DNA from 3 places in the Pseudomonas sp. D5(2026) genome. Region 3 is predicted to be linked to each of the others. Evidence: riboswitches for the same ligand, from Rfam matches in the RefSeq annotation. Region 3 holds a riboswitch; each other region holds the start of a gene.
The links. Region 3 has a riboswitch for cobalamin ahead of cobW (cobalamin biosynthesis protein CobW). Riboswitches for the same ligand answer to the same signal wherever they lie in the genome.
Positions count from the first base shown of each region.

Region 1: it holds a riboswitch for cobalamin, as region 3 does, so the genes downstream of both, cobO (cob(I)yrinic acid a,c-diamide adenosyltransferase) here and cobW (cobalamin biosynthesis protein CobW) in region 3, are expected to answer to the same signal.
Region 2: it holds a riboswitch for cobalamin, as region 3 does, so the genes downstream of both, AC3B5Q_RS16355 (ABC transporter substrate-binding protein) here and cobW (cobalamin biosynthesis protein CobW) in region 3, are expected to answer to the same signal.

Region 1 is NZ_CM173421.1:4,286,071-4,295,892, reverse strand. Features, by position in the region: gene AC3B5Q_RS19885 (DUF3108 domain-containing protein) at 1-7, opposite strand, end outside; gene purN (phosphoribosylglycinamide formyltransferase) at 16-669, opposite strand; gene purM (phosphoribosylformylglycinamidine cyclo-ligase) at 669-1,727, opposite strand; gene AC3B5Q_RS19870 (DUF2066 domain-containing protein) at 2,097-3,164, shown strand; gene AC3B5Q_RS19865 (AI-2E family transporter) at 3,177-4,250, shown strand; gene hda (DnaA regulatory inactivator Hda) at 4,429-5,136, shown strand; gene AC3B5Q_RS19855 (C40 family peptidase) at 5,264-5,902, shown strand; gene AC3B5Q_RS19850 (C40 family peptidase) at 6,043-6,576, shown strand; cobalamin riboswitch at 6,699-6,919, shown strand; gene cobO (cob(I)yrinic acid a,c-diamide adenosyltransferase) at 7,040-7,651, shown strand; gene AC3B5Q_RS19840 (cobyrinic acid a,c-diamide synthase CobB) at 7,648-8,943, shown strand; gene bluB (5,6-dimethylbenzimidazole synthase) at 8,940-9,590, shown strand; gene cbiB (adenosylcobinamide-phosphate synthase CbiB) at 9,587-9,822, shown strand, end outside.
Region 2 is NZ_CM173421.1:3,522,682-3,532,503, forward strand. Features, by position in the region: gene AC3B5Q_RS16345 (TonB-dependent receptor) at 1-1,087, shown strand, start outside; gene AC3B5Q_RS16350 (acetyltransferase domain-containing protein) at 1,205-2,371, shown strand; cobalamin riboswitch at 2,400-2,597, shown strand; gene AC3B5Q_RS16355 (ABC transporter substrate-binding protein) at 2,709-3,719, shown strand; gene AC3B5Q_RS16360 (FecCD family ABC transporter permease) at 3,719-4,735, shown strand; gene AC3B5Q_RS16365 (ABC transporter ATP-binding protein) at 4,732-5,520, shown strand; gene AC3B5Q_RS16370 (GNAT family N-acetyltransferase) at 5,577-6,074, opposite strand; gene AC3B5Q_RS16375 (hypothetical protein) at 6,208-6,687, shown strand; gene AC3B5Q_RS16380 (sensor domain-containing diguanylate cyclase) at 6,747-8,318, shown strand; gene AC3B5Q_RS16385 (ParA family protein) at 8,478-9,254, shown strand; gene AC3B5Q_RS16390 (MFS transporter) at 9,435-9,822, shown strand, end outside.
Region 3 is NZ_CM173421.1:3,203,478-3,213,299, reverse strand. Features, by position in the region: gene AC3B5Q_RS14950 (LysR family transcriptional regulator) at 1-2, opposite strand, end outside; gene AC3B5Q_RS14945 (multidrug/biocide efflux PACE transporter) at 95-523, shown strand; gene AC3B5Q_RS14940 (branched-chain amino acid aminotransferase) at 702-1,721, opposite strand; gene AC3B5Q_RS14935 (ATP-binding cassette domain-containing protein) at 1,858-3,435, opposite strand; gene AC3B5Q_RS14930 (hypothetical protein) at 3,607-3,969, opposite strand; gene AC3B5Q_RS14925 (hypothetical protein) at 3,966-4,118, opposite strand; cobalamin riboswitch at 4,219-4,435, shown strand; gene cobW (cobalamin biosynthesis protein CobW) at 4,536-5,603, shown strand; gene cobN (cobaltochelatase subunit CobN) at 5,607-9,368, shown strand; gene AC3B5Q_RS14910 (magnesium chelatase ATPase subunit I) at 9,370-9,822, shown strand, end outside.

The DNA.
Region 1 (9,822 bases), 1.1 Mb from region 3:
GACGCATAAATTCTCCTAGGATCGAATCAAGTGACCGCTGGCCGCCAGTGGCTGGCCGTCCAGTAATGCACCCTGTTCGCCAAGACGCAAGCGCCCTTCAGCGAACCAGCGCACCGCCAGTGGGTAGATCAGGTGTTCCTGATGGTGTACCCGCTGTGCCAGGCTTTCGACGGTGTCGTCAGACGCCACCGGTACCACAGCCTGTACGACCAGTGGGCCGCCATCGAGTTCCTCAGTCACGAAGTGTACGCTGCAGCCATGCTCGGCGTCGCCAGCTTCCAATGCCCGGCGATGCGTATGCAGGCCCTTGTACTTGGGCAGCAGCGATGGGTGGATATTGAGCAGGCGGCCCTGATAGTGGCGCACGAAGTCGCCACTGAGGATGCGCATGAAACCGGCCAGCACCACCAGGTCCGGGGCAAAGCCGTCGATGTGCGCCATCAGCGCGGCATCGAAGGCTTCCCGGCCGTCGAACTGGGTGTGGTCGAGCACGACGCTGTCGATGCCGGCCGCCGCAGCGCGCTTCAGGCCGAAGGCATCGGCGCGGTTGGATACGACCGCGCGGATACGCACCGGGCTGTCCTGCCCTTGGCAGCTGTCGATCAGGGCTTGCAGGTTGCTGCCGGAGCCCGACAGCAGTACCACTACATTGCAGGTCTTGCTCGGCATCAGTGTGCCTTGAGGTTCTGCAGCTCGACCTGGGCAGCGCCTTCGGCGGCTTCGGCGATGTGGCCGATGACCCACGGTTGCTCACCAGCGGCACGCAGTTCGTTCAGGGCGGCTTCGACCTGGTCCTGGCCTACGCAGATGACCATGCCCACACCGCAGTTCAGTACGCGGTGCATTTCGTGCTCGTCGACGTTGCCTTTTTCCTGCAGGAAGTCGAACACCGCCGGGCGCTGCCAGCTGGCCACGTCAACCACGGCCTGGGCGTTTTTCGGCAGTACGCGCGGGATGTTGTCCAGCAGGCCGCCGCCGGTGATGTGGGCCATGGCCTTGACTGCGCCGGTGTTTTTGATCAGTTGCAGCAGCGGTTTGACGTAGATGCGGGTCGGCGCCATCAGCAGGTCGGTCAGCGGCTTGCCGTCCAGCTGGGTGTTCTCGATATCGGTAGCCGACACTTCGAGGATCTTGCGGATCAGCGAGTAGCCATTGGAGTGCGGGCCCGAGGACGGCAGGGCGATCAGCGCGTCGCCGGTGGTAACCTTGGAGCCGTCGATGATCTCGGCCTTTTCCACCACGCCTACGCAGAAACCTGCCAGGTCGTAGTCTTCGCCTTCGTACATACCAGGCATTTCGGCGGTTTCACCACCGACCAGCGAGCAGCCGGCCAGTTCGCAACCGGCGCCGATGCCGGTGACCACGGTGGCGGCCACGTCAACGTTCAGCTTGCCAGTGGCATAGTAGTCGAGGAAGAACAGTGGCTCGGCGCCGCAGACGACCAGGTCGTTGACGCACATGGCGACCAGGTCCTGGCCAATGCTGTCGTGCTTGTTCAGGTTCAGTGCCAGGCGCAGCTTGGTGCCGACGCCGTCGGTGCCGGAGACCAGCACCGGCTGCTTGTAGCCGGCCGGGATCTCGCAGAGGGCGCCGAAGCCGCCCAGGCCACCCATGACTTCAGGGCGTGCGGTGCGTTTTGCCACGCCCTTGATGCGTTCGACCAGTGCTTCGCCGGCGTCGATGTCTACACCGGCGTCCTTGTAGCTCAGGGAGGGTTGCTTGCTCATTGATCCAGGCCTTTAGGAGGGAGGGATTCTTAAAAACGACCATGACGGCCAAGGCCGGCTGGTAAGCGGCGGCGGTCTGAAACGTCAGTGGTCTGTGAAGGCGCGCGATTTTATCAGGGTTGCCGGGCAGCGGCCATCCTCAGGCCGACGGGCAGGGCATGAAAAAGATAATTAGTTGGGGCGTTCGCCTTGAGGGAACAGCGATGCGCCGCGCGGGCAGGCGCGCGATCTCACTGGCGCTGAACCGCTCAAGGCGAACACCGGTAAGCCCGACAACACCTGCAAGCAATCTTTCACGCCCCGCGGCTGGTTACCTGGCGCCCCCGTGTATAAGGTATAGGCATTGCGGTAACTGGACAGGAATCCTCCATGCGTTTGTTCAATATTCTGGCAGCCGGTTGCCTGGCGCTGATCTCGGCCACTGCCCTGGCTGAAAATGTCTCAGGCCTTTATCAGGTGCGCGAGCCGGTCACCGGGCCGGGCGCCGAAGCCCGTACCGAGGCCACGGCCAAAGCTCTGGACACGTTGGTGCAGCGTCTGACCGGTGACCCAAAGGCAGCGCAAAGCCCGGCGTTGGCCGAGCTGCGTAAGGACCCTCGGCAAATCATCAACCAGGTGGGCAGCGAAGCCGGCCCGCCCGAGTCGGTGGTGGTCGAGTTCGACCCTGGTAGCACCGAGCGGGCTTTGCGCAAGGCTGGCCTGGCCCTGTGGGGCAGTAACCGGCCCTCGATACTGGGGTGGTGGTTGAACGACAGTGTTGAGGGCAGCAGCCTGGTCGGTGATGGCCAGGCCAGTGCCCAACCCCTGCGCCGCGCCGCGCAGCACCGTGGTCTGCCGCTGCGCTTGCCGCTGGCCGACCTGCAGGAGCAACTGGTCGCCAATGCCAAGCAGATCGAAGGCAGCGACCCGGCGCAGCTGCGCGAAGCATCCGAGCGCTACGGTGCCGATGCTTTGCTGGCGGTACATGCCCAGGAAGCCGACGGCAAGTGGCAGGGCAAGTGGCAGCTGTGGCTGGGCGACCAGCGTGAGCAGGGCAATGCCGAGGGTGCCGATCAGGCAGCCTTGGCTGACGCGGTGATGCTGGCGGTGAGCAGCCGCCTGGCACCGCGCTACGTTACCCGGCCGGGTGCCAGCAGCCAATTGCAGGTGCAAGTGCAGGGCATGAACCTGCAGCGCTACGCCGAACTGGCCCGCGTGCTGGAGCCCTACGGCCCACACTTGCAGGCGGCCGAAGGCACTACCTTGACCTACGGCGTTACTGGCAATCGTGAACAGTTGCGTGCCCAGCTTGGCCTGGCCAAGCTGCAGGAAGTGCCCGTAGAGCAGGCGCCCGCGGTGCCGGCCATGCCAGCACCGGCAGTGGACGCCGCTGCCGGGGAGGCCGTACCTGCGCAGCCAGCGCCCAAGCCGTTCGACGGCTTGCGTTTTCGCTGGTAAGGGGCGCTCGCCGTGACCGACATGCGTCGCTGGATCTGGCTGGGCGCTGCGCTGCTGATCGCTGTGCTGCTTTATAGCCTGCACAGCATCCTTACGCCGTTCCTGGTCGGCATCATGCTGGCCTACCTGGCTGACCCGCTGGTCGATCGCCTCGAGCGCCTGGGGCTATCGCGTACCTGGGGTGTGGTGGTGGTGTTCGGCCTGTTCACCCTGGTGCTGTTGGGCTTGTTGCTGGTGCTTGTGCCGATGCTGGCCAAGCAGTTGGTGCGCCTGTACGAATTGGTGCCGCAGATACTCGATTGGCTCGAGCATGTAGCGCTGCCGTGGGTACAGGGCAGCCTTGGCCTGGCCGAGGGCTTCTGGAAGTTCGACAAGATCAAGGCCGCCATTGGCGCGCACATGGGGCAGACCACCGATATCGTCGGCATGCTGCTGTCCCATGCCACCGCCTCCAGCCTGGCGTTGGTGGCCTGGCTGGCCAACATGGTGCTGATCCCGGTAGTGGGCTTCTATCTGCTGCGCGATTGGGACCTGATGATGGGCAAGCTGCGCGGCCTGCTGCCGCGCCAGCGCGAGCCGCAAGTGATGGGCCTGGCAGGTGAATGCCATGAAGTGCTGGGCGCATTCGTGCGCGGGCAACTGATGGTGATGCTGGCTCTGGGCATCATCTATTCTGCCGGGCTTATGCTGGTAGGGCTCGAACTCGGTCTGCTGATCGGCATGCTCGCAGGCCTTGCGGCCATCGTGCCGTACATGGGCTTCATCATTGGCATTGGTGCTGCGCTGGTGGCCGGCCTGTTCCAGTTCGGTGGCGACCTGTACCCGATGCTGGGCATCGTTGCCGTGTTCATGGTCGGGCAGGCACTGGAGGGTATGGTGCTGACCCCGCTGCTGGTGGGCGATCGCATCGGCCTGCACCCGGTTGCGGTAATCTTTGCCATCCTCGCCGGTGGCGAACTGTTCGGCTTTACTGGCGTGCTGCTGGCGCTGCCGGTGGCGGCGGTGATCATGGTGCTGCTGCGGCATGTGCATGCTCTGTACAAGGAATCGGACATGTACGCCGGGAATATCGACCCGGAGCTTTGAACGCCACGCGTTTGTCTTGGGCCTTTTCGCGCCTGCATCCGCGGTTCGCTTGCACAGCGCAACTTGTTGATTTTGCTTGCCCTATCCGCAGTCGAGATTGTGCGCCCCGCGTTGCGGGTATAGACTTTGCACATTGTTCACCAAAGGCCCCCTGCGGTCCTGTCGACCGCCCGCGAGCATGAAACCACCGATCCAGTTGCCCCTGGGTGTGCGCCTGCGCGATGACGCCACCTTCATCAACTACTATCCGGGCGCCAATGCTGCGGCATTGGGTTACGTCGAGCGGCTATGCGAAGCCGACGCCGGCTGGACCGAGAGCCTTATCTACCTGTGGGGCAAGCAGGGTGTTGGCCGTTCCCACCTGCTGCAGGCTGCCACCCATCGCTTCCAGCAACGCGGCGAGCCCGCTGTCTACCTGCCCCTGGCGCAATTGCTCGATCGTGGCGTAGAGCTGCTCGACTACCTGGCCCAGTACGAACTGGTATGCATCGACGATCTGCATGTGATCGCCGGCAAGGCCGATTGGGAAGAGGCCATGTTCCACCTGTTCAACCGCCTGCGCGACAGCGGCCGACGCTTGCTGCTGGCAGCCTCGGCATCACCGCGCGAGCTGCCGATCAAACTGCCGGACCTGAAGTCGCGCTTGACCCTGGCCCTGGTGTTCCAGATGCGCGGCCTGTCCGATGAAGACAAGCTTCGCGCCTTGCAGCTACGTGCTTCGCGCCGTGGCCTGCACCTTACCGACGAAGTCGGCCATTTCATCCTCACCCGCGGCGCGCGGAGCATGAGCGCGTTGTTCGACTTGCTCGAGCGTCTCGACCAGGCCTCATTGCAGGCACAACGCAAGCTCACCATTCCTTTTCTCAAGGAAACCCTCGGCTGGTAACCCCCTGAAAACACTGGGCCAGAGCGGTAGAACAAAAAAGTCACATCTTTTTCGATAAAATTTGCAAATGGCCATGATAGAGGGCATAGTTTCACCCTTCTAAAGGATTACAGACACGGTCGTGCCCATGCTGAAGCGCTTCGCACCCCTCGTGCCACTCGCACTCGTGACCCTGCTTTTTGGCTGCGCGGCCCAAGGCCCGGTATCTCAGCCCCAGGATCACACCCCGGTCACCGCACAATCGGCAATCAAGGCCAAAGCCTCTCCCTCGGCGGTATTCGGCGAGCCGGAAGAGCTGGCCACCGAAGATGACCTGGCGTCTTTCTCTGGCAGCAAGCCTTACCAATTGCCCGTTCTGGCTGACAGCATTCTCGAGCGCGGCATGTCGTTGATCGGCACCCGCTACCGCTTCGGTGGTACCTCGGAAAAGTCCGGCTTCGACTGCAGTGGCTTCATCGGTTACCTGTTCCGCGAAGAGGCGGGCATGACGCTGCCGCGCTCCACGCGTGAAATGATCAAGGTAGATGCGCCAAAAGTGGCCCGCAACAAACTCAAGCCAGGTGACTTGCTGTTCTTCAGCACCAATGGCCGAGGCCGGGTGAGCCATGCCGGCATCTATCTGGGTGACAATCAGTTCATCCACTCCAGCAGCCGCCGCAGCGGCGGTGTGCGCATCGACAACCTCGGTGATCGCTACTGGAGCAAGACCTTCATTGAAGCCAAGCGAGCCTTGGCCATGGCGCCGACCAACATCGCGCGCAACTGATGTCAAAATGATGTACCCTGCCGCGGCGGTGATGCTTTGAAAAAAAGCACACCGCCGTGCGCATTTACAGAAAGCGTCTAATCTAAATTCTCAACTCTTTTCGGCTGCAGCGCAGCGGTCTCAGACAGGATGTTCTGGCCATGGTAAAGATGGCGCGCTTCGCATTTCTCTCCTTGGCAGCCTTGCTGGCTGCATGCTCCAGCCGTGCGCCTGCGCCGGCCCCTGTGGTACAGCCGCAGGTTACCTATAGCCAACCCAGTCCTTCACCGGTTGCCGATGACGTGCTGATTCGTGCCATTGGTCTGGTTGGCACGCCTTATCGTTGGGGTGGCAATACGCCGGACTCCGGCTTCGACTGCAGCGGCCTGATCAAATATGTGTACCGTGATGCTGCCGGCATCAGCCTGCCGCGCTCGACACGAGAGATGATCGTCATGCGTGCACCGACGGTGGATGCCAGTTCACTGCAGTCCGGTGACCTGGTGTTCTTCGCCACCAGTGGCGGCTCGCAGGTCAGCCATGCCGGCATCTATGTAGGGGACGGGCGCTTCGTGCATGCTCCCTCCACGGGTGGCACTGTCCGCCTGGACTACCTCTCCAACAGCTACTGGGCCAAGGCCTACCTGCAGGCCAAGCGGGTGATTCCGCAAGGGCATCTGGCGCAGAACCCCTGATGTCCATGCCTGTTCAGCGGCCCCGTTGAGCTCGGGGCCGCTAGCGGCTGCCGAGATTCATGTTGCTTTGCTCACCCGCCTGATCACCCGCTTCGATTGACGCTCCCGGTGCAACCCTCTAACCTTCGCGGCGTGTTTCAGGTGCCCTGCCAGCCCCGACTGGGCAGGGTGAAACTGGGAAGCCGGTGGGCGCCAGCATGGCGCGATTCCGGCGCTGCCCCCGCAACGGTAAATGAGTAAAAGGCCGCGCAGGGCCACTGGATGCCAGCATCCGGGAAGGCGCGCAGGCCAGGGCAAAGGCCCACTCACAAGCCCGGAGACCGGCCTGATACTGCCAACGGCATCACGGAGGGTGATGCGCGGTGCACCGTGGCGCCCTGCCATGGCCTCTGCGCGTTCTCCGTTTGCCTGCCTATTACCTGTCGCCGCGCGTTGCCGTGGTGCCAGCCAGCGGAGAACCCTGATGAGCGAATCCACCGAACGCGACGAACGCCACCTGGCGCGCATGCAGCGCAAGAAGGCGGTCATCGACGAACGCATCGCCAATTCCCCTAACGAATGCGGCCTGCTGCTGGTGCTGACCGGCAATGGCAAGGGCAAGAGCAGTTCGGCCTTCGGCATGCTCGCGCGCGCCTTGGGCCATGGCATGCAGTGCGGCGTGGTGCAGTTCATCAAGGGCCGCAACAGCACCGGTGAGGAACTGTTCTTCCGTCGCTTCCCCGAACAGGTGCGCTACCACGTGATGGGCGAGGGCTTTACCTGGGAAACCCAGGACCGCCAGCGTGACATTGCTGCTGCGCAAGCCGCCTGGGCGGTGTCGCGCCAGTTGTTGCAGGACCCAGGTGTACAGTTCGTGGTGCTGGACGAGCTCAACATCGCCCTCAAGCATGGTTACCTCGACCTGGACCAGGTACTGTCCGACATTCAGGCCCGCCCGCCCATGCAGCATGTGATTGTCACTGGCCGCGCTGCGAAGCCCGAGATGATCGAGCTGGCCGATACCGTGACCGAAATGGGCATGCTCAAGCACGCCTTCCAGGCCGGTATCCGCGCACAGAAAGGCGTCGAACTGTGAGTCGATCGCGCCACTGTCCCGCCGTGTTGATCGCGGCACCGGCCTCTGGCCAGGGCAAGACTACCGTCACTGCTGCGCTGGCCCGCCTGCACCGTAACCTCGGGCGCAAGGTGCGGGTGTTCAAGTGCGGGCCCGACTTTCTTGACCCGATGATTCTCGAACGGGCCAGTGGCGCGCCGGTGTATCAGCTGGACCTGTGGATGATCGGTGCCGAGGAAAGCCGTCGCCTGCTGTGGGAGGCTGCCGGCGAGGCTGACCTTATCCTCATCGAAGGGGTGATGGGGCTGTTCGACGGCACCCCGTCTAGCGCCGACTTGGCACGCCACTTTGGCGTGCCGGTGCTGGCGGTGATCGATGGCACAGCCATGGCCCAGACCTTCGGCGCCCTGGCTCTGGGCCTGGCGCGTTACCAGGCCGATCTGCCGTTCGCCGGCGTGCTGGCCAATCGGGTAGGCAGCCTGCGCCATGCGCAACTGCTGGAAGGCAGCCTGACCGAAGGCTTGCGCTGGTATGGCGGCTTGTCCCGCGAGCGCGGCATCGAACTGCCCAGCCGCCACCTGGGCCTGGTGCAGGCCAGCGAGCTGAATGACCTGGATACCCGTCTGGACGCTGCCGCCGAAGCGCTGGGTGCCAGTTGCGATGCGGCGTTGCCGCCGCCAGTGAGCTTTGCCGAGCCCGAACCGCAAACCTGCGCTGCCTCGCTGGCCGGTGTGCGCATTGGCGTGGCGCGGGACGAGGCGTTCGCCTTCACGTATGGCGCTAACCTCGACCTGCTGCGCAACCTTGGTGCCCAGCTGGTGTTCTTCTCGCCGCTGCACGACCGCGAACTGCCGGCAGTCGACAGCCTGTATCTGCCGGGTGGTTATCCAGAGCTGCATCACCATGCGCTGGCCGCCAACGCACCGATGTGCGAAGCAATCCGCGCCCACCATGCGCAGGGCAAGCCATTGCTGGCCGAGTGCGGTGGCATGCTGTACCTGCTCGATGCCCTGACTGACGTGGCCGGTGAACGTGCCGAACTGCTCGGCCTGCTGCCGGGTGAAGCCACCATGCAGAAGCGCCTGGCCGCCCTGGCGCTGCAGGCAGTGGAGCTGCCGGAGGGGACCTTGCGCGGTCACACCTATCACCATTCGCTGACCAGTACTGCGCTGGAACCGATTGCCCGCGGTCTGAGCCCCAACGGCGGGCGTGGCAACGAGGCGGTCTATCGTCTGGGCCGGCTGACGGCCTCTTACGTGCACTTCTATTTCCCTTCCTGCCCGGATGCGGCGGCGGCGCTGTTGCGACCATGAATGATCACGCCTATAGCGACGCCGAGCGCGCCGCAATCTACCGGGCCATCGGCGAGCGCCGCGACATGCGCCATTTCGCGGGTGGCCAGGTAGCGCCCGAGCTGCTTGGCCGCTTGCTGGCCGCCGCGCATCAGGCGCCCAGTGTCGGGCTTATGCAGCCATGGCGATTTATCCGTATCACCCGGCGTGACCTGCGCGGGCGCATCCAGGCCTTGGTGGAGGCGGAGCGGATACGCACGGCCGAGGCATTGGGCGAGCGATCCGATGCCTTCATGAAACTGAAGGTGGAGGGCATAAACGATTGCGCCGAGCTGCTGGTGGCGGCCTTGATGGACAACCGCGAACCACACATCTTCGGCCGCCGCACCCTGCCGGAGATGGACCTGGCCTCGCTGGCCTGTGCCATCCAGAACCTGTGGCTGGCCGCGCGTGGCGAAGGGCTGGGCATGGGCTGGGTGTCGCTGTTCGACCCGCAGGCGTTGGCCGCGCTGCTGGGCATGCCCGCCGGTGCCAAGCCGGTGGCGGTACTGTGCCTTGGGCCGGTCGCCGAGTTCTACCCGGTGCCGATGTTGGTGCAGGAAAACTGGGCCGAAGAGCGGCCGCTGAGTGAAATGCTTTACGAAAACCAATGGGGAGAGCGTCAATGAGCGTGGCCTTGCTGACCGTGGCCGGGGTGGCCCTGGACGCGTTGCTGGGCGAACCACAGCGCCGCCACCCCTTGGTGGCCTTCGGCAATATGGCTGGCAACCTTGAGCGCCGTCTGAATGCTGGCGGGCGCGGCTGGCGTAGCCACGGCGTGAGTGCGTGGTTTCTGGCGGTTGTGCCGCTGACCCTGGTGGCGCTGGTCCTTTCGTGGCTGCCATATATCGGCTGGCTGGT
Region 2 (9,822 bases), 320 kb from region 3:
GGAGCAGTTCGGCGACCGCCAGACCTTCACCTTCGACCACACCCTGTTCGGCCTGGCCAGCAAGACCGTGCTCGGTGCCGAGTACAACAAGGTGCGCTTCAACGTCGACAGCAATTCCCCCTACAACGATGTCGGCGGCGACTACGTCGACCCGTGGCAGCCACAGCCCGGCGGGTTCCATAGCGCCTCGCCGTTGCGGCCGCAAACGCTCTCGACCACCCATACCTTTGCCCTGTTTGCCGAAAACCGCCTGCAATTGAGCGATCGCCTGTCGTTGGTTACCGGCGTGCGTCGCGACCAGAACCACATCGACCGCAACAACTTGACCAACGACAGCCGCAGCGATCGTAGCCTGCAAGGTGGCAACTGGCGCGTGGGGCTGGTGTATGCACTCAACGACGACCTGTCGTTGTACGGCCAGTACTCAACCAGCGAGGACGGGGTCAACAACCTCATCAGCCTCAGCCCCGCGCAGATGCACTATGACCTGACCGAGGCGAAGCAGACCGAGGCCGGCATCAAGCAGCGCTTTTGGGAGGGGCGTGGCGAATGGACGCTTGCTGCCTACCACATCGTCAAGAAAAAGCTGCTGGTCGACGACCCGATCACGCACGAGAAGCAACAAGCCGGGCAGCAGACCTCCGATGGCCTGGAAGCGACGCTGGAGCTGGCCCTGGCCCATCAGTGGCAGGTGTCGGCCAATGCATCGCTGGTACGCGCCAAGTACGACGACTTCGACGAAATGGTCGGCGGTCTGCCGCAGGACCGCGCAGGCAACCGGCCGGCCAACGTGCCACGGCGTACCGCCAACCTTTGGTTGAGCAAAGGCTTCGGCCAGCAGGTAGAGGCCGGCTTGGGGGCGCGTTATGTGGATGAGCGTTATGCCGATACCGCCAATAACCACAGCGCCCCCGGCTACACCGTGGTCGATGCCAACATCGCCTGGCAAGTGTTGCCGGACGTGAAGCTGGGGTTGCAGTTGAACAACCTGTTCGATCGCGAGTATGTGCAGTCGGCGTTCAGCGGGCAGCAGTGGTTGATGGGGATGCCGCGGTCGTACTTCGCGACGGTGGATTACAGCTTCTGATCTGGGTGGCTTGTGCTGCGAAGAGCCCGGCACAGGCCACACAAAAACCTCTATTCCCTTTTAGCATCTTGTTATACGATAACGTTTCACATGAAATCCATTCCTATTAGACAGCCCATGACAAGTGCCAGCGCCACGCCCACGCTGATCACCCAGCGCCTGCAGAGCATCGATGCCCTGCGCGGCCTGGTGATCCTGTTCATGCTCCTGGACCACGTCCGCGAGACTTTCTTCCTGCACCACCAGGTCAGCGACCCCATGGCCATCGACACCACGGAACCGGCGCTTTTCTTCAGCCGCACCCTCGCCCACTTGTGTGCGCCGGTGTTCGTCCTGCTGACCGGCCTGTCGGCCTGGCTGTATGGCGAGAAGTATCAGGGCCGTGGCGACGTCTCGGCGTTCCTGCTCAAACGCGGGCTGTTCCTGGTGGTGCTGGAGTTCACCCTGGTCAACTTCGCCTGGACCTTCCAGTTGCCCCCCAGCGTGATTTACCTGCAAGTGATCTGGGCCATCGGCGTCAGCATGATCGCCCTGTCGCTGCTGGTGTGGCTGCCACGCGCCGCGCTACTCGCCCTGGGCGCCATCATCGTCGCCGGCCACAACCTGCTCGACGGCGTGCACTTCGGCGTAGAGTCAGCCCTGCATGTGCCGTGGGCAATCCTGCATGATCGTGGCTGGCTGGCGTTTTCCGAGACCCTGCACCTGCGCACGTCTTACCCGGTGCTGCCTTGGATCGGCGTCATCGCCCTGGGTTACGGCCTGGGGCCCTGGTTCGCCCGTGGCAGCGATGCCGGACAACGCCAGCAACACCTGCAGGTAGCCGGTTTGCTCGCGCTGCTTGGCTTTGCCCTGCTGCGCATGTTCAACGGTTACGGTGAGGCGCCGTGGAGCGGTTATCCAACCTTCACGCAAACCCTGATGAGCTTCTTCAACATCACCAAATACCCACCGTCGCTTCTGTTCCTGGCCCTGACCCTGGGCTGTGGCCTGCTGCTGTTACGCGCGTTCGAGCGGGCCGGCCAAGTGCGCTGGATCACGGCACTGGCGGTGTTCGGTGCGGCACCGATGTTCTTCTACCTGCTGCACCTGTATGTGCTGAAGCTGCTGTACCTGGCCTGCGTGGCGCTGTTCGGGCTCAACCATGGCGACTACTTCGGTTTCGACCGCATTGCAACGGTGTGGCTGGGCGCGGTACTGCTGGCGGTTTCGCTGTACCTGCCGGTGCGCGGGTTCGCCCGGCTGAAGCAGCGCCGCCGCGACATCAGCTGGATGAAGTACTTCTGAAAAGCGTTTTCCCCCGGCGCCGCGATGGTCTACCATGCGGGCCGCCGGTTTCCACCACGGAACTAACAGGGAATCCCAGGCCCGCCAATACGGGCCAAACGGAACTGCCCCCGCAACTGTAGGTGCCGAGCCTGCTCCACCCATGCCACTGGGCCTACCGCCCGGGAAGGCCGGAGCCAGGCCATGACGCACCAGTCAGGAGACCTGCCGGCCTGCATTCACCAACCGGCGGGGTGTCCGGGATTGGCCGTCAGTGTTGCCCCAGCCACCCGCTGGGGCTCGGCGATGCCTGTCCGTGCGTTCCTCACCAGAACTGTCCGATAGGAGATCGCCCAGCATGCTGCCCCGTTTCGCCACCCTGCTCGCGGGCCTAGGCCTCACCGGCCTGGCCCAGGCCGCTGCCACCCACTACCCGCTGACGGTCGACAACTGCGGCAAGCCGCAGACTTTTGCTCAGGCACCGCAGCGCGCCGTCACCATCGGCCAGGCCGGTACCGAGCTGCTCTATGCCTTGGGGCTGGGTGATAAGCTGGCGGGCACCGCGCTGTGGTTCAACAACGTATTGCCTGAATACCAGGCAGTGAACGCCAAGGTTCCACGCCTGGCCGACAACGAACCCAGCTTCGAGGCGGTGGTCGGCAAGCACCCGCAGCTGGTCGCGGTGCAGTTCGAATGGATGGTCGGTGCCCAGGGCTCGGTCGCCACCCGCGAGCAGTTCGATGAACTGAAGATCCCCACCTACGTGCTGCCATCGGACTGCGAAGGCAAGGACAACCTGGTCGGTGCAGACGGCACCCGCCTGCAAGCGTTCCAGGTAGACAGCATCTACAAGAGCGTCAGCCAACTGGCCGAGATCTTCGACGTTCAGGACCGCGGTGCGGCCCTGAACGCAGAATTGCAAGGGCATCTGGACAGCGCCAGGGCGCGGCTGGCCGGCAAGGACCTGTCGGCAACTACGGCGCTGTTCTGGTTCTCCAGCGCCGACCTTCACATCGACCCCTATGTGGCCGGCCGCCAGGGTGTCGCCGACTTCATGCTGCGCACCCTTGGTGTACGCAACGTGGTCGAGTCCAGCGAAGAATGGCCAAGCGTAGGCTGGGAAACCCTGGCCAAGGCCAATCCGACCTGGCTGATCATCGCGCGCATGGACCGCCGCCGTTTCCCCGCCGACGACTACCAGAAAAAGCTCGAATTCCTGCGCAGTGATCCGGTAACCCGCAACATGGACGCAGTGAAGCACGACCGTATCATTATCCTTGACGCCGACGCCATGCAGGCCGGTATCCGCCTGTTCCGCGGCGTTCAAACGCTGTCCACGGCCTTCGCCAGCGGTAAAGCAGCCCAGTGATGATTCGCCTGTTACCCTGCATCGCCGTTGCCCTGGCCGCCCTGTTGGCTGCCCTGCTGGCCGGCACCGCCATCGGCGAAACCAACCTGTCGCCCAGCGTGGTCGGCCAGGTGCTGGCCAACCACCTGTGGCAAGCCGCCTACCCGGTGGACCCGATCGACGCCGGCATCGTCTGGAACTACCGCCTGACCCGCACCCTGGTCGCAGCCGCTTGTGGCGCCGGGCTGGCCACCTGCGGTGTCATCCTGCAGGCGATGTTGCGCAACCCACTGGCCGAGCCCTACTTGCTGGGGCTGTCTGCCGGTGCCTCGACCGGCGCGGTACTCGTCGGCCTGCTGGGCCTGGGTAGCCTGGCGTTAAGCATGTCCGCAGGGGCTTTCATCGGTGCCGTGGCCGCATTCGCCTTGGTACTGGTGCTGGCCCGCGCGGCCGGCCCCAGCAGCAACAATGCCCAGGTGATCCTTGCCGGTATCGCCGGCTCGCAACTGTTCAATGCACTGACCGCCTTCCTGATCACCAAGTCGGCCACCGCCGAGCAGGCGCGCGGTATCCTGTTCTGGCTGCTGGGCAACCTGAGCGGCGTGCGCTGGCCTTCGGTGTGGCTGGCTGTGCCGGTGGCGATTTTCGGTTTGCTGGTGTGCCTGTGGCACCGCCGTGCTCTGGATGCCTTCACCTTCGGTACCGATTCGGCCGCCTCGCTGGGCATCCCGGTGCGGCGCACCCAATTGCTGCTGATCAGTTGTGCAGCGCTGGTGACGGCTGTGATGGTGTCCATTGTCGGCGCCATCGGGTTTGTCGGGCTGGTAATACCCCATGCCCTGCGCCTTCTGCTCGGCCCCGGGCACAGCCGTCTGTTGCCCGCCAGCGCACTGGGCGGTGCGCTGTTCCTGATTGCGGCAGACATTCTTTCACGCACGCTGATCGCCGGCCAGGTGATCCCGGTGGGCGTGGTGACTGCGCTGATCGGTGCCCCCGTATTCGCGCTGATTCTGGTTAGCCGTCGGGGGCGCCCATGACCGCCATGACAGCAGTTCGCATCCCTCCGCTGGCCTGCCATGGGCTGGGGCTGCAACTGGCCGGCAATACCGTGCTCAGCGATATCGACCTCAGCGTTGTCGCCGGTGAAACCCTGGGCATTGTCGGCCCTAACGGCTCGGGCAAATCCTCGCTACTGAAGTTGCTGGCAGGGTTGCGCAAACCGGCCTGCGGCAGCGTGCAGCTCATGGGTGAGCCACTGGCACAGATGCCCCGCCGCCGTGTTGCCCAGACGCTGGCGCTGGTCGAGCAACAGGCCGACACCCTCGATGCGATCAGCGTGTTCGACGCGGTTGCCTTGGGCCGCACACCCTGGCTCTCGGCCCTGGCACCGTTCTCGCGGCAGGACCGCGCCATCGTCGAGCAAGCCCTGACCGACCTCGATGCCCTGCACCTGCGCACGCGCCTGTGGGGGTCGCTGTCCGGTGGCGAGCGCCAGCGTGTACACATCGCCCGCGCGCTGGCCCAACGGCCGCAGGTGCTGCTACTGGACGAGCCGACCAACCACCTGGACATCCAGCATCAGCTAAGCCTGCTGCAACAAGTGCAGGCGCTGCCGGTAACCACCCTGGTGGCGCTGCATGACCTCAACCAGGCGCTGACCTGCGACCGTGTCGCGGTTCTTGACAAAGGCCGCCTGATCGCGCTCGGCAAACCCTTCGAGGTGCTTACCCCCAAGCGCCTGCTGAGCACCTTCGGCGTCCACGCCCACTACCTCACCGACCCTTTCGACGGCGCGCGCATCCTGCGCTTTCGCGCCCCCTGAACCAAGTAGCCCTGCCCATGCTGTTGCGTCATTGCCAACAGGCACGTTCCCACAGGTCAGCGTAATCGCAACTGCATGTGCGTGGTCTGCCACACCGGGTCTTGCTCCACATCCACCAGCGTGAACCCTTGCCGCTCCCAGAACGCAATGGCGCCCGGCAGAAACGGATGAGTATGCAGGTAAAGGCAGTCGACGCCCGCTTGCATCGCCCGTTCGCGCAAGGCACCAAACAAGGCAGCCGCCAGGCCATGCCTGCGGTAGGCCGGCAACACGAACAGCCGCACCACCTCGACTACCCGCTCTGCGCGGTAATCAAGCTGGGCAAAGCGATGATCATAGGGCAAGTAACCTATCACCGCGACCAGCCGCTCACCCTCACGGGCTTCCAGAAAACAGCCCGCGCCGTCCAGGTAAGTGTCGGCGAAATGCGCCAGGTCACGCGGCAAGGGTGCGTTGGCGAGCATCGGAAAAAGCACGCGGCGAGCGCTGTCGACAAACGCCAGCACTTCGGCAATGGCGTCACGCGCTACAGGTTGCAGGGTCCAGTTCGGCATCGGGCGGTTGCCAGTGTGATCGGGAGCGCACGGTTCTACCGCAGCGTGCCGCTCAAGGCAAATCACAGGGCTCGTCGCGGCAAGGCGGACACCGGTATAATCGGCAGTCTTCACTGCCCGACCAGGCCACACCATGCCTCGCCTCCCGAAGTTGCTGTTCCCCCTGTTGCTGGCTGCTGCACTCACCGCCTGCGACCAGAAACCCTCCCGTGAAGAACAGATCCTCGCCCAGCTGCCGCTGCAGGACGCCTACACGCACAACATCGAGCGCATGTCCGCGCTGCTGGGCCGCACTCACCCGCAGCTGTCGCAAGCGACCATCCAGGACGTACTGCGCAAGCACCTGACCGTCGAGGACCAGCGCCGGGACCTGTTCCGCCTGTACAGCGAAAAGAACTTCAGCGACGCCGAATTCGCCACCATCGTCGCCGCCACTCAGGACCCCGCCAAAGCGCGCGCCCTGGAAGACACCGAAGCCGGCAAACGCTTGAGCGAAAAACTCACCGCGCTGATGCGCGAAACCGCCCGCGATGTGAACGTGCAGGCCTTGGTCGAACAGCGCATGCAACAGGTGGAAGATGAGCTTGATGCACTGGACAAGGCAGGCTCTTGAGCGCCACCCGCTAAGGTAACTCCCGTTCAGCAGCCCTTTACGATCACCCGAGGTCAGGATTGCCACACACCAAGCACGGATTGCGCCTGGATCTACGTACACTCATTCTGGTGCTCTGCGCCCTGACCGCAGTGGTCATGCTGTGCGCCAGCTATTTCGCCAGCTACCGGGTGCAGCGCCAGCTACTGATCGACAATGCCCTGGAAGCCAACCGGGTGTATGCGAGAAAGCTGGCCAGCATCACCGAAACCTTCATTGGCAGCGCCTTGCAGCAACTGATGTTCAGCGCCGGTGTACAAAGCCGACAGTTGAGCGACACCGCAGCGCTGCAGGTAGAGACTGACCGCGTACTGGGCCAGAGCATGGCCTTCAACTCCACCTTCGTGATCGATGCCAACGGGGTACTGCTGGCAGTATCCCCCGCCCCGCTACGCCACCTGATCGGCACCCACGTGCAGTCGCCCGGCGCTCAGGAAGCCCTGCACGAACGCCGTCCACTGGTTTCCACGCCCTACCTGTCGGCGGCCGACAACCTGGTGGTGGTGCTTTCGCAACCTATTTTCGACAACAACGGCCGCTACCTGGGGTATGTGGGTGGCAGCCTGTACCTGCGTGAACACAACATCCTCAACAGCCTGCTGGGCGAGCATTTCTACAAGGACGGTTCGTACCTGTATGTGGTCGACCGCAACCGACGCCTGCTGTACCACCCCAATAGCGAACGGGTAGGCACGGTGGTGGAGGGCAATGCGCTAGTTGACCAGCTGGCGACACTGGACAGCGGTACCCGGCAGTTGACCAATAGCCTAGGCGTGGAAATGCTCGCCGGTTTCGCCACTGTACCCAGCGCCGGCTGGGGCGTGGTAGCTCAGCAGCCTTTGGCGCAGACGGTGACGCCGCTGAACCATCTGGTGCTGAACGTGATCGCCAGTTCGGCGCCTTTGGCGCTGGTTGGCAGCCTGCTGCTGTGGTGGTTGGCCCGTACCATCGCCCGGCCGCTGTGGAAACTGGCCGCGAGTGCCCGCACGATGGACCGCGCCGGTACCGCCGAACGCTTGCATCAGGTGCGGGCCTGGTACTTCGAGGCGGCAGAGCTCAAGCGCGCATTGCTGTTCAGCCTGAACTTGCTGCAAGAACGCATCGGCCGGCTCAATCGGGACGCCCAGACCGACCCGCTGACCGGCCTGGGCAACCGCCGCAGCCTGGAATTCAGCCTTTCGTTACTGGAAGCTGAAAACCGGGAGTTTGCTGCCATTGCGCTGGATATCGACCATTTCAAGCGGATAAATGACAGCCATGGACACGAAGTGGGCGACCAGGTGCTGCGCCAGCTGGCGGAGCTCATGCGCCGTTGTTGCCGCGAGGGCGACCTGTTGTGTCGCACCGGCGGCGAGGAGTTCTTGATATTGCTGCCTGGGGCAACCCTGAATGTGGCCGCCGCAGTGGCCGAACGGTTGCGTGTGACCGTACAGGATATGCCGGTGGAACCGGTGGGGGCAGTGACAATTTCGCTGGGGGTGACGCACTGGGATGGCGAGACGCACGGCGAGCCCATGAACGCATTGGGCGAGGCTGACCGGGCGCTTTACCGGGCCAAGCAAGAGGGGCGCAACCGGGTCGCTTTTGCCTGAACGCCTTGTGTTGTCACCATGGAACGGGCTCGCCCGTGAAAATGCCGATACAGGCAACGATGCATCGCTGCCCTGTAACAATTCCTGTCATAAAACTGCAGCGTTCCAGTCATAGGATTGACCCCGACCTGACATTTTCACTTCATGGATGAGCGTCTCATGCGTCGTGTGGTTTTCAATCAGAAAGGTGGCGTTGGCAAATCCAGCATTGCCTGCAACCTCGCCGCAGCCAGTGCCGCCGAGGGCTACCGAACCTTGCTGGTCGACCTCGACCCACAGGCCAATGCCACCTTCTACCTGACCGGGCTGGCCAACGACACCATTCCTGCCGGCATCGCCGACTTCTTCCGCCAGACCTTGTCGCCGGTTACTGCCGCCGGCAAGAAGCACCGCGTGGCAATCACCGAAACCCGCTACAGCAACCTGCACCTGGTCACCGCCAGCCCTGACCTCAGCGACCTGCAAAGCAAGCTGGAGAGCAAGTTCAAGATCAACAAGCTGCGCAAGTTGCTGGTGGCGCTGGGCGAGGACTACGAGCGGATCTACATCGACACCCCGCCCGCACTGAACTTCTACACCTTCAGCGCGCTGGTGGCGGCCGAGCGTCTGTTGATTCCGTTCGACTGCGACAGTTTCTCGCGCCAGGCCCTGCACAGTGTCATGGCCGAGGTCGAAGAACTGCGCCAAGACCACAACCCCGCGCTGCAGGTGGAAGGTGTGGTGGTCAATCAGTTCGCCGGCCGCACCGCACTGCACCAGACCCTGGTCGATCAACTGCGCAGCGAAGGCCTGCCGGTGCTGCCGGTGTACCTGAGCAGTTCGATCAAGATGCGTGAATCGCACCATGCCTCGGTGCCATTGGTGCATTTGGCGCCACGGCATAAACTGGCCCTGGAATTTGTCGATTTGCTGGATGTGCTTGAGCGTGCGGCCTGACAGGCCTTTTGAGGCACTCCGGCTGTAACCTGCTGCATCGGTTGAATCAGGTATACCGAGGTCGCCCTCGACAAAGCGCCTTGCAGCGCCCGGCTATCTACTGGCAAGCACAATAACGATGGCGCGGCCCTACCGCGCCACTTTCATCATGGCTGCCAAAGGAAACCGGAGAGCTCCCGCATGTCCGCACATCATGAGGTATCCCCCGCCACCCTGCGCAGGGTGATAGCCGCTTCGGCCATCGGCAACTTCGTCGAATGGTTCGACTTCGCCGTGTACGGCTTTCTCGCCACGCTGATCGCCAGCCAGTTCTTTGCCAGCGAAGACGCCAGCGTGGCCTTGCTCAAAACCTTCGCGGTGTTCGCCGTGGCCTTCGCCCTGCGCCCCTTGGGCGGCATCGTCTTCGGTGCCTTGGGCGACCGACTGGGTCGCAAGCGCATCCTGTCGCTGACCATCCTGCTGATGGCCGGCTCCACCACGTTGATCGGCCTGCTGCCGACCTATGCCAGCATCGGCCTGGCAGCCCCGGCGCTGCTGACCCTGGCCCGCTGCCTGCAGGGGTTTTCTG
Region 3 (9,822 bases):
ATGGTATTGATAAAACCGATGGCAGCTATATCGCGAGTATCAGTTCTATCAAAGAGAATGGGAAGCACGACTCACGCAATGGATGGAATTTGCAATGAAAAACGTGTCTTTCACCGAACGCCTGGTCCATGCGGTTGGCTATGAAGTTTTCGCGGTACTGCTGTGTGCGCCGCTGCTGTCCTGGATCATGGGCAGGTCATTGGCAACGGCGGGCGCGCTGGCGGTGACCCTGTCGGTAATCGCCATGTTGTGGAACATGGCCTACAACGCACTGGTCGATCGCTGGGTGCAAACCGAACGCATCAACTGGAAGGCCAGTATGCGTTTCGTGCACGGTCTTGGCTTCGAAGCCGGCCTGGTGGTGTGGTGCCTGCCGGTGGCGGCTTGGATGCTGGATATTTCGCTGCTGCAGGCGTTCATGGTGGAGCTGGGCTTCTTCGTAATCATCCTGCCCTACACCGTGGTGTACAACTGGACGTTCGACAAAGCCCGGCACCTGCTGGTTCAGCGGCACCTGGCATGATTCTGCAACCCTGCGCGGTTCACTGATCGGGGGGCACAGGTCGGTGGTTGGGCGCAGCCGGTGCCATGCCCCGCGTCGCCTGATTTGTGGGTGAAACCGTTCGAGGTGACCGTATAAACCCATGAAAAACGGGGCATGCCATCGCTGGCATGCCCCGTTTTCATACAGCTGATGCGCCTCAGGCGACCTTGACGATCCAGCCTGCCGGTGCCTCTACATCGCCGCTCTGGATACCGGTCAGCTCGTTGTAGAGCTTCTGGGTAACCGGGCCGACCTTTTCCAGGTCGTGGAACACGTGCAGCTTGCCGTTGTACTCGATGCCGCCGATTGGGGTGATCACGGCTGCGGTACCGCAGGCACCGGCTTCGACGAAGCGGTCCAGCTTGCTGATCTCGACATCGCCTTCGATCACGGTCAGGCCCAGACGCGATTGCGCCAGCTCCATCAGCGAGAGGCGGGTGATGCCTGGCAGCACCGAGGCCGATTTCGGGGTGACGAACTCGTTGTTGGCGGTGATGCCGAAGAAGTTGGCCGAACCGACTTCCTCGATCTTGGTGTGGGTCAGCGGGTCGAGGTAGATGGCATCGGCGAAGTTGGCCTTCTTCGCTTCAGCGCCCGGCTGCAGGCTGGCAGCGTAGTTGCCACCGACCTTGGCCGCGCCGGTGCCCTGCGGGGCAGCACGGTCGAAGCTGGAAATCTGGAAGTTGTGCGGCTTCATGCCGCCCTTGAAATACGAACCAACCGGGATGGCGAACACCGAGAAGATGAACTCGGGGGCGGTGCGCACGCCAATGTTGTCGCCGGTGCCGATCACGAACGGGCGCAGGTACAGGGCGCCTTTGCCGTGCGGTGGCACGAACTTTTCGTTGGCCTTGACCACTTGCTTGCACGCTTCGATGAACACATCGGTCGGTACGTGCGGCATCAGCAGGCGTGCGCAACTGCGCTGCATGCGGGCGGCGTTCTGGTCCGGGCGGAACAGGTTGATCGAGCCGTCCTTGCAACGGTAGGCCTTCAGGCCTTCGAAGCACTGCTGGCCGTAGTGCAGGGCCGTGGAGCCTTCACTGATGTGCAGTACGTTGTCTTCGGTCAGGGTGCCCTTGTCCCACTCGCCATTGCGCCATACGGACAGGTAGCGTTTGTCGGTCTTGATGTAGTCGAAACCCAGCTTGTCCCAATTAATGCTTTCGTTGCTCATGACACCCTCATTGTCTTGCAAGTGCCCGATCGCTCGGGCTGCTGTTATATGCGCACCATGCCACCTTAAACCATCCTTGGCGGATCGGGAACGGCCAGTCACGAATTGATAGGCTGCGATGCTTTTTTTTCGGTTTCTACAACCGCAAGTACTCATCCAGCGCCAGGTTTTCCAGCAATACCGCATCATGGGACGCCACTATCAGCGCCCCGCGAAACTGCCCAAGCATGCGTTCCAGGGCTGTCAGCGATGGCAGGTCCAGGTGGTTGCCGGGTTCGTCAAGCAGCAACAGGTCGAGCGGCCGTTCACGATACAGCACGGCGGCCAGCGCCGCCTTCATACGCTCGCCGCCGCTAAGTAGGCCACTGGGCAGTTCGATACGGGCCGCATCCAGGCCCAGTTGCGCCAGGCGGCTGCGCAATTTTCCCTGGGCCAGCGTCGGGTTGGCTTGGCGCAGGTGTTCGAGCACGCTGCGGTTGCCTGCCAGTGTGCTGCAGTGCTGGTCGAGTAGGGCGGTCTCACCACTGAGGCGCACGTTGTCGGGCGATGCCGGCAATTCCCCATTCAGCAGCCTGAGCAGGGTGGACTTGCCACTGCCATTGGCGCCGATCAGCCCTACGCGCTGGCCCAGGCACAAGCGCAGGTCAAGCGCTTTACGGGTGCCATGGGGCAAGCAAAGTGCCTGCAAGGCCAACACTTCACGGCCCGGATGACGCTGAGGGGTGGGCGTGTGCAAGGTAATAGCGCTGTCTCGCTCCACCTCGCGGGCGGCGTCACGCACTTTGCCCATAAGCGTTTGCCGAGCATCGCGATGGTCGCGGCGCTGCTTGCCGGCAGTGGCCTGGCTGCGCTCCTGCTTGCGGTCGACCAGGATCTTGGCTTGGTTGGCGTGCCTGGCTTGGCGCCCGGCCCGGGCCTGATGGCGCTCCAGGTCTTCGCGTTGGCGCTGCAGTTCACCGGCCTGGCGTTGCTGCTCCTGCTTCAGCCGGGCAAGTTGCTGCTGGGCCTGCGCCGTCTGGTTGGCTTTTTGCGCACTATAGAGGCTGTAGTTGCCACCATAGGCCTGCAAGCCCAGGCTGGATAATTCGACAATGCGTGCCATGTGCGCCAGCAGGCTGCGGTCGTGGCTGATCACCAGCAAGCCACGGTCCCAGGCTTCGATCATGCTCAGCAACTGGGCGCGGGCGTTGCTGTCCAGGTGATTGCTTGGCTCGTCGAGGATCAGGTAATCAGCATCGCTGAGCCACGCGCCAATCAGTGCCACGCGCATGGCTTGGCCACCGCTCAGGGTCCGAGCGGGCTGGCGCCAGTCAAGTTGACCCAGGCCGTGGCACTGAAGCTGCAGTTGCAATTGCTCGCGCATATCCCAGCGCTCGCCAACGGTGTCGAAATCCTGGGGCTTGATGCTGCCTTGCTCGATGCGTTCCAGCGCCGCAATCACCGGCCCCACTTGAGCCAGGTCGGCCAGCGTGGCGCTGCGCTCGATGACTTGCTGATCCAGCAAGTGGACAGGCCCGAGGCGCCGACAATGGCCGCTGCTCGGTTCACGCTGGCCGGCAAGAATTTGCCCTAGCAGGCTTTTGCCCACGCCATTGCGCCCGACCAGGCCGGTGCGGCGTTGGTCGAAGGTTTCGTTGAGGTTGCTAAACAGCGGCCTGCCATCAGGCAAGACCAAGGAAACGCTGTCCAGCGTCAGAATCGACGTGTTCGTCATGTACATCTCCACAAATGCCGCGACATCTCCGGAACGAACCGGAGGCTGAAGACTGGCCGTCGAACGGACGGCGGCATCAATGGCGCATTGGACGAACACCTCGTAATTTAGGGAATGCGTAGCCTAACGGACCGTTTGGGGCCGGGTAAAGCACCGGCTGCCGGTTGGGGCTCAGCGCTGCGTCTGCAAGCGCTTGGCCCAGTCTCCGCCGTGGCCGTGCACGCAGGCCTCTTCACTGTCGAATCGCACATGCCAGGCCGGATTGTCCAGCTGAATGCCGGCTTGCTCCAGCGCCAGGCCGGTAAGCGCCAGCATGCGCGCCTTCGCATCACCGACCACGGCCGCTGCCTTGTCGGCCTCTTGCTCGAATACCCAGGTGATACGCAGGCTGCTCGGAAAGTCCTCGGGGTCGAGGCGATGGGTAAGCCAACTGAAGCCGACAATCTCCGCCTTGGCGGCTTCGCAGGCATCGGTCAGGCACGCGACCAACTCCCGCTCCAGGCGACTTATCTCGCGTTTGCCCAATGCCTTCATGGGTTGGCCTCGTCATCGATCTGCTGGCAAAAGCGCAGGCGGTTGCCGAACGGGTCTTGCCCCTGCATCTGCAGAAAATCCAGGTAAAAAGCCTTGGCCTTGTCGGCGGAGAACATGCGCAATACCGGTAGGGCGGGGGCGAGGGGCATGGGGCGTCCTTGTCCGTTGAAAAAGTGCCACTGTAGCGCAGTTGCTGCCCTTATGGTCGACCAGCCGGCAGCAATGGTTGACCACCCGCCAGCCACTGCGTAGCCTTGCCCACTTCGAGGTTCTTCGGCATGGCCGGAGCTAAGACGGGAACGCGGTACAAGCCGCGGCTGCCCCCGCAACTGTAAGCACCGACAACGGATCGACACAGCCACTGCGTCAGCGCGCGGGAAGGCGTCATCCCGCCAGCCCGCTGTTCAACTGAACGGGGGCATGGAACGGTGCAAGCCAGGAGACCTGCCTCGTCACGTTTTCGACTTTCAACCGGGCGGGGTGATCCGGTGGCGAACAAGCCCGGCCGGTCCGGCCCGCGGCTGTCGTCCTGCATGCCCGCGCCACACTGCCAAGGGCAATGCGACATGAAAACACTGGCCAAGCTCCCCGTCACCATCGTCACCGGCTTCCTCGGCTCGGGCAAGACCACCTTGCTGCGCCACATGCTCGACAACGCCCAGGGCCGCCGCATTGCGGTCATCGTCAACGAGTTCGGCGAACTGGGCATCGATGGCGAAATCCTCAAGCAGTGCAGCATCGGTTGCACCGAGGAAGAAGCCAGCGGCCGCGTCTACGAACTGGCCAACGGTTGCCTGTGCTGCACCGTGCAGGAAGAATTCTTCCCGGTGATGCGTGAGCTGGTCGCACGCCGTGGCGACCTCGACCACATTCTCATCGAAACCAGCGGCCTGGCCCTGCCCAAACCATTGGTACAAGCGTTCCAGTGGCCGGAAATCCGCAATGCCTGCACCGTCGATGCGGTCATCACCGTGGTCGACAGCCCGGCCGTGGCCGCTGGCACCTTCGCCGCCTACCCGGACCAGGTCGATGCCCAGCGCAAGCTCGACCCTAACCTGGACCATGAATCGCCCCTGCACGAGCTGTTCGCTGACCAGCTGGCCAGCGCCGACCTGGTGGTGTTGAACAAGGCCGACCTGATCGACGCCGAAGGCCTGGCCAAGGTGCGTGCCGAGGTGGCCGAAGAACTGCCGCCGGCGGTGAAAGTGATCGAGGCCAGCAGCGGCAAGCTGCCACTGGACGTGCTGCTGGGCGTGGGTGCCGAGTCCGAGTCACATATCGATGGCCGTCGAACTCACCACGATTCCCACCACGACGGCGACGATCATGACGATCATGACCACGACGCTTTCGATTCCATCTCCATCGACCTGCCTGAAGCCGACGAAAGCCTGCTGCTCGATGCGCTGACCCAGCTGGTGGTGGAGTTCGGTATCCTGCGCGCCAAAGGCTTCGCCGCCATCCCGGGCAAGCCGATGCGCCTGCTGGTACAAGGTGTGGGTACCCGTTTCGACAAGCACTTCGACCGCGCCTGGCGTGCCGACGAGCCGCGCATTACCCGCCTGGTGCTGATCGGCCAGGACCTCGATGCTGCCCAGCTGGAAGCGCGCCTGCGCCAGGCACTGGGCGCCTGACCCATGCACCTGCTGCGGACCCAGCCCGGTGGTTTCGTACCGGATGACAGCATTGCCGACCTCGGCCAGACACCCGCCGAGCTGGTGATTCTCTGCAGCGGCGATTCGCACCTGGCATTGCTCGCCGACACCGCCGAGCAATTGCCCGAAGACTTTCCCGGCCTGCGCCTGGCCAACCCGATGCAGGTGCAGAACCATGCATCGGTCGACCTGTATGTCGACCAGGTGCTGCGCCATGCCAAGGTCATCCTGGTGTCGCTGCACGGTGGCGTTGGTTACTGGCGCTATGGTGTCGAACAACTGGTCGAGCTGGCCGCCCGTGGCGTGCAGCTGATTCTGGTGCCGGGCGACGACCGCCCAGACCCGGAGCTGACCAGCCTGGGCAACGTCCGCGGTGAGCAGGCCGAGCGGCTTTGGCATTACCTGCGCCAGGGCGGCAAGGCCAACGCCATCAACCTGTTCAACTGCCTGGCCAGCCAGTGGCTGGGCCGCGACTATGCCTGGGACGAACCGCAGCCTTTGCCGCGCACGGCGGTCTATCACCCGGCCAACGGCAGCGCGACACTCGAGGACTGGTACCCGCACTGGCACCCCGAACAGCCGGTGGCGCCGTTACTGTTCTACCGCTCGCACCTGCAAGCGGCCAATACCGCCTTCATCGACGTGTTCTGCCAGCGCCTGCAGGCTGCCGGCCTGAACCCGTTGCCGATCGCCGTGGCCAGCCTCAAGGAAAGCGCCTGCCTGGAACAGGTCGAAGCCTGGCTGGACGAGGTCGGCGCCGAAGTGCTGATCAATACCACCGGTTTTGCCCTGTCCAGCCCCGAGCGCCCCAACCTGCGCCCGTTCCGTCGCGACATCCCGGTGCTGCAGGCCATCTGCGCGCAGGACAACCAGCCTGGCTGGGAAGCCAGCGAGCAGGGCCTGGGCGCGCGCGACCTGGCCATGCACATTGCGTTGCCGGAGCTGGACGGGCGCATCATCACGCGCCCGGTCAGTTTCAAGGACATGGCCTGGCGCAGCGAGCGCAGCCAGTCCGACGTTGTCTGCTACCGCGCCCACCCCGAGCGCATGGACTTTGTCGCCGAATTGGCCCGCCGCTGGGTCGAGCTGGCCCGCCTGCCCAATGCCCAGAAGCGTGTAGCCCTGGTGCTGGCCAACTACCCGACCCGGGATGGTCGCATTGGTAATGGTGTCGGTCTGGACACGCCCGCCGCCGCACTCAACATCCTCAAGGCGCTGCAGGCCGAAGGCTATCCGCTGGCCGAACTGCCGGGCAGCGGTACGCAACTGATCCACCAGTTGCTCGGTGGCGTGACCAACGACCTCGACCACCTCGACCAGCGCCCCTGTGCCCAGAGCCTGAGCCTGGCCGATTACCAGGTGGCCTTCGAGCGCCTGCCGCAGGCCAACCGCCAGGCAGTGCTGGAACGCTGGGGGCCGCCCGAACAGGACCCGATGTACCGCAGCGGCCGGTTGATGGTTGCCGGCCTGCGCTTTGGCTTGACCTTCGTTGGTATCCAGCCGGCGCGGGGCTACCAGGTGGACCCTAGCGCGGTGTATCACGACCCTGACCTGGTGCCACCGCACGGCTACCTGGCGTTTCACTTCTGGCTGCGTCACGCATTTGCCGCCGATGCGGTGATCCACGTCGGCAAGCACGGCAACCTCGAATGGTTGCCCGGCAAAGGCGTCGGGCTATCGGCGCAGTGCTGGCCGGACGCGCTGCTTGGCCCGCTGCCGAACATCTACCCGTTCATCGTCAACGACCCGGGCGAGGGCGCCCAGGCCAAGCGCCGTACCCAGGCGGTGATCATCGACCACCTGATGCCGCCGCTGACCCGTGCTGAAACCTATGGCCCGCTGCGCCACCTGGAACAACTGGCCGACGAATTCTACGAAGCGCAGTTGCTCGACCCTCGGCGTGCCCGCGAGTTGCAGCGTGACATCCTCGAGCTGGTCAAGGCCAACCACATTGACCGTGAGTTGCAACTGGAAGGGCAACTGGACGATGCGGCGCTTTGGCTGCCGCGCCTGGATACCTACCTGTGCGACCTGAAGGAGTCGCAAATTCGCGATGGCCTGCACGTGTTTGGTCAGTCACCAGAAGGGCGGCTGCGCCTGGATACGCTGCTGGCGTTGTTGCGGGTCGAGCGTGGCGACGGCCGTGGCGGTAATGCCAGCCTGCTGCGGGCTTTGGCCAAAGCACTGGTGCCGGGCTGGGACCCGCTCGATTGCGACCTTGGGCAGCCGTGGCAGGGCATACGCCCCGAACAGCTGCAGGCCATGAGCAATGAACCTTGGCGCACCTGTGGCGACACCCGCGAGCGCCTTGAGCTGCTGGCACTGCAGGTGATCGGGCAGGCGCTGGAAGGCACGGCACAGTTACCCGACCTGAGTGAGTGGCAACCGGTGCACGCTGTCGTGCAGGCCCTGTGTGAGGCGGTCGCACCCAGCCTGGACGCCTGCGGCACGGCTGAAATGCATGGCCTGCTGGCGGCACTGGCCGGGCGCTTCGTGCCCGCCGGCCCCAGTGGTGCGCCAAGCCGAGGGCGCCTTGATGTGCTGCCCACCGGCCGCAACTTCTATACCGTGGACGTGCGCAACCTGCCCACCACCACGGCCTGGCGCCTGGGCTTCGCCTCGGCCAGCCTGATCCTCGAACGCCATCTGCAGGACCACGGCGACCACTTGCGTCAGCTCGGTCTGTCGGTATGGGGCACGGCGACCATGCGCACCGGTGGCGACGACATCGCGCAAGCCATGGCGCTGATGGGCGTGCGGCCTGTCTGGGCCACCGGCAGCCAGCGCGTGGACGACTTCGAAATCTTGCCGTTGAGCCTGCTCGACCGCCCGCGGGTGGACGTGACCTTGCGCGTTTCTGGCTTCTTCCGTGATGCCTTCGGCAACCTGATCCGCCTGTTCGACGCCGCCGTGCAGGCAGTGGCCGCGCTGGACGAACCTGACGACCTCAACCCCTTGGCTGCCCGCGTGCGCAGCGAACGGGCAGCGCTGCAGGCTCGAGGCGTGGATGCCGAGCAGGCCGCGCGTCAGGCAGGCTGGCGGGTGTTCGGTGCCAAACCTGGCGCTTACGGTGCCGGGGTGCAGAACGCCATCGATGGGCGCTTGTGGCACAGTCGCGACGACCTGGCTGAGGTCTACCTCAACCACGGCGGCTATGCCTACGGTGGCAGCGACGACGGAACCCCGGCCCGCGCCCAGTTCGCCCAGCGCCTGGCCAAGGTGCAGGCGGTGCTGCAGAACCAGGATAACCACGAGCACGACCTGCTCGATTCCAACGATTACTACCAGTTCCAGGGCGGCATGCTGGCGGCCTCGGAAACCCTGTCCGGGGCGGTGGTGGCCAGCTACCATGGCGACCACAGCCAGGCCGACCGACCGCGCATCCGTACCCTCAAGGAAGAGCTGAACCGGGTGATCCGTGCCCGTGCGCTCAACCCCAAGTGGATCGACGGGGTCAAGCGTCACGGCTACAAGGGTGCCTTCGAGATGGCAGCGACAGTCGACAACCTGTTCGCCTTCGACGCCACCACGCACCTGATCGACGATCATCATTACCAGGGGCTGGCCGATGCCTACGTGCTCGACCCGGCGACCCGCGATTTCATGCGCGAGCACAACCCCGAGGCCTTGCGCGACCTCACCGAGCGCCTGCTGGAGGCCCAGCAGCGCGGCTTGTGGCAGGCGCCGGGCGACTACCGCGAAGCCCTTGAGGAACAATTGCTCGACGGCGAGGAACAGGCTTGAAATGAGTGAACCCGTACAATTTCCGCTGGCGGCCGTGGTCGGTGCAGACGACCTCAAGCTGGCGCTGTGCCTGACCGCCATCGACCCCAGGATCGGTGGTGTGCTGATCGAAGGGCCGCGTGGCATGGCCAAGAGCACCCTGGCCCGTGGCCTGGCCGACCTGCTTGGCGAAGGCCCGTTCGTCACCTTGCCATTGGGCGCCAGTGAAGAGCGGTTGGTCGGCACCCTCGACCTGGATGCCGCGCTGGGGCAGGGCAAGGCGCAGTTTTCTCCGGGCGTGCTGGCCCAGGCCGACGGCGGTGTGCTGTATGTCGATGAGGTCAACCTGCTGCCCGACACCTTGGTCGATCTGTTGCTTGACGTGGCTGCCAGCGGCACAAACCGCATCGAACGTGACGGTATCTCGCATCGGCACAGCGCCCGCTTTGTACTGATCGGCACCATGAACCCGGAA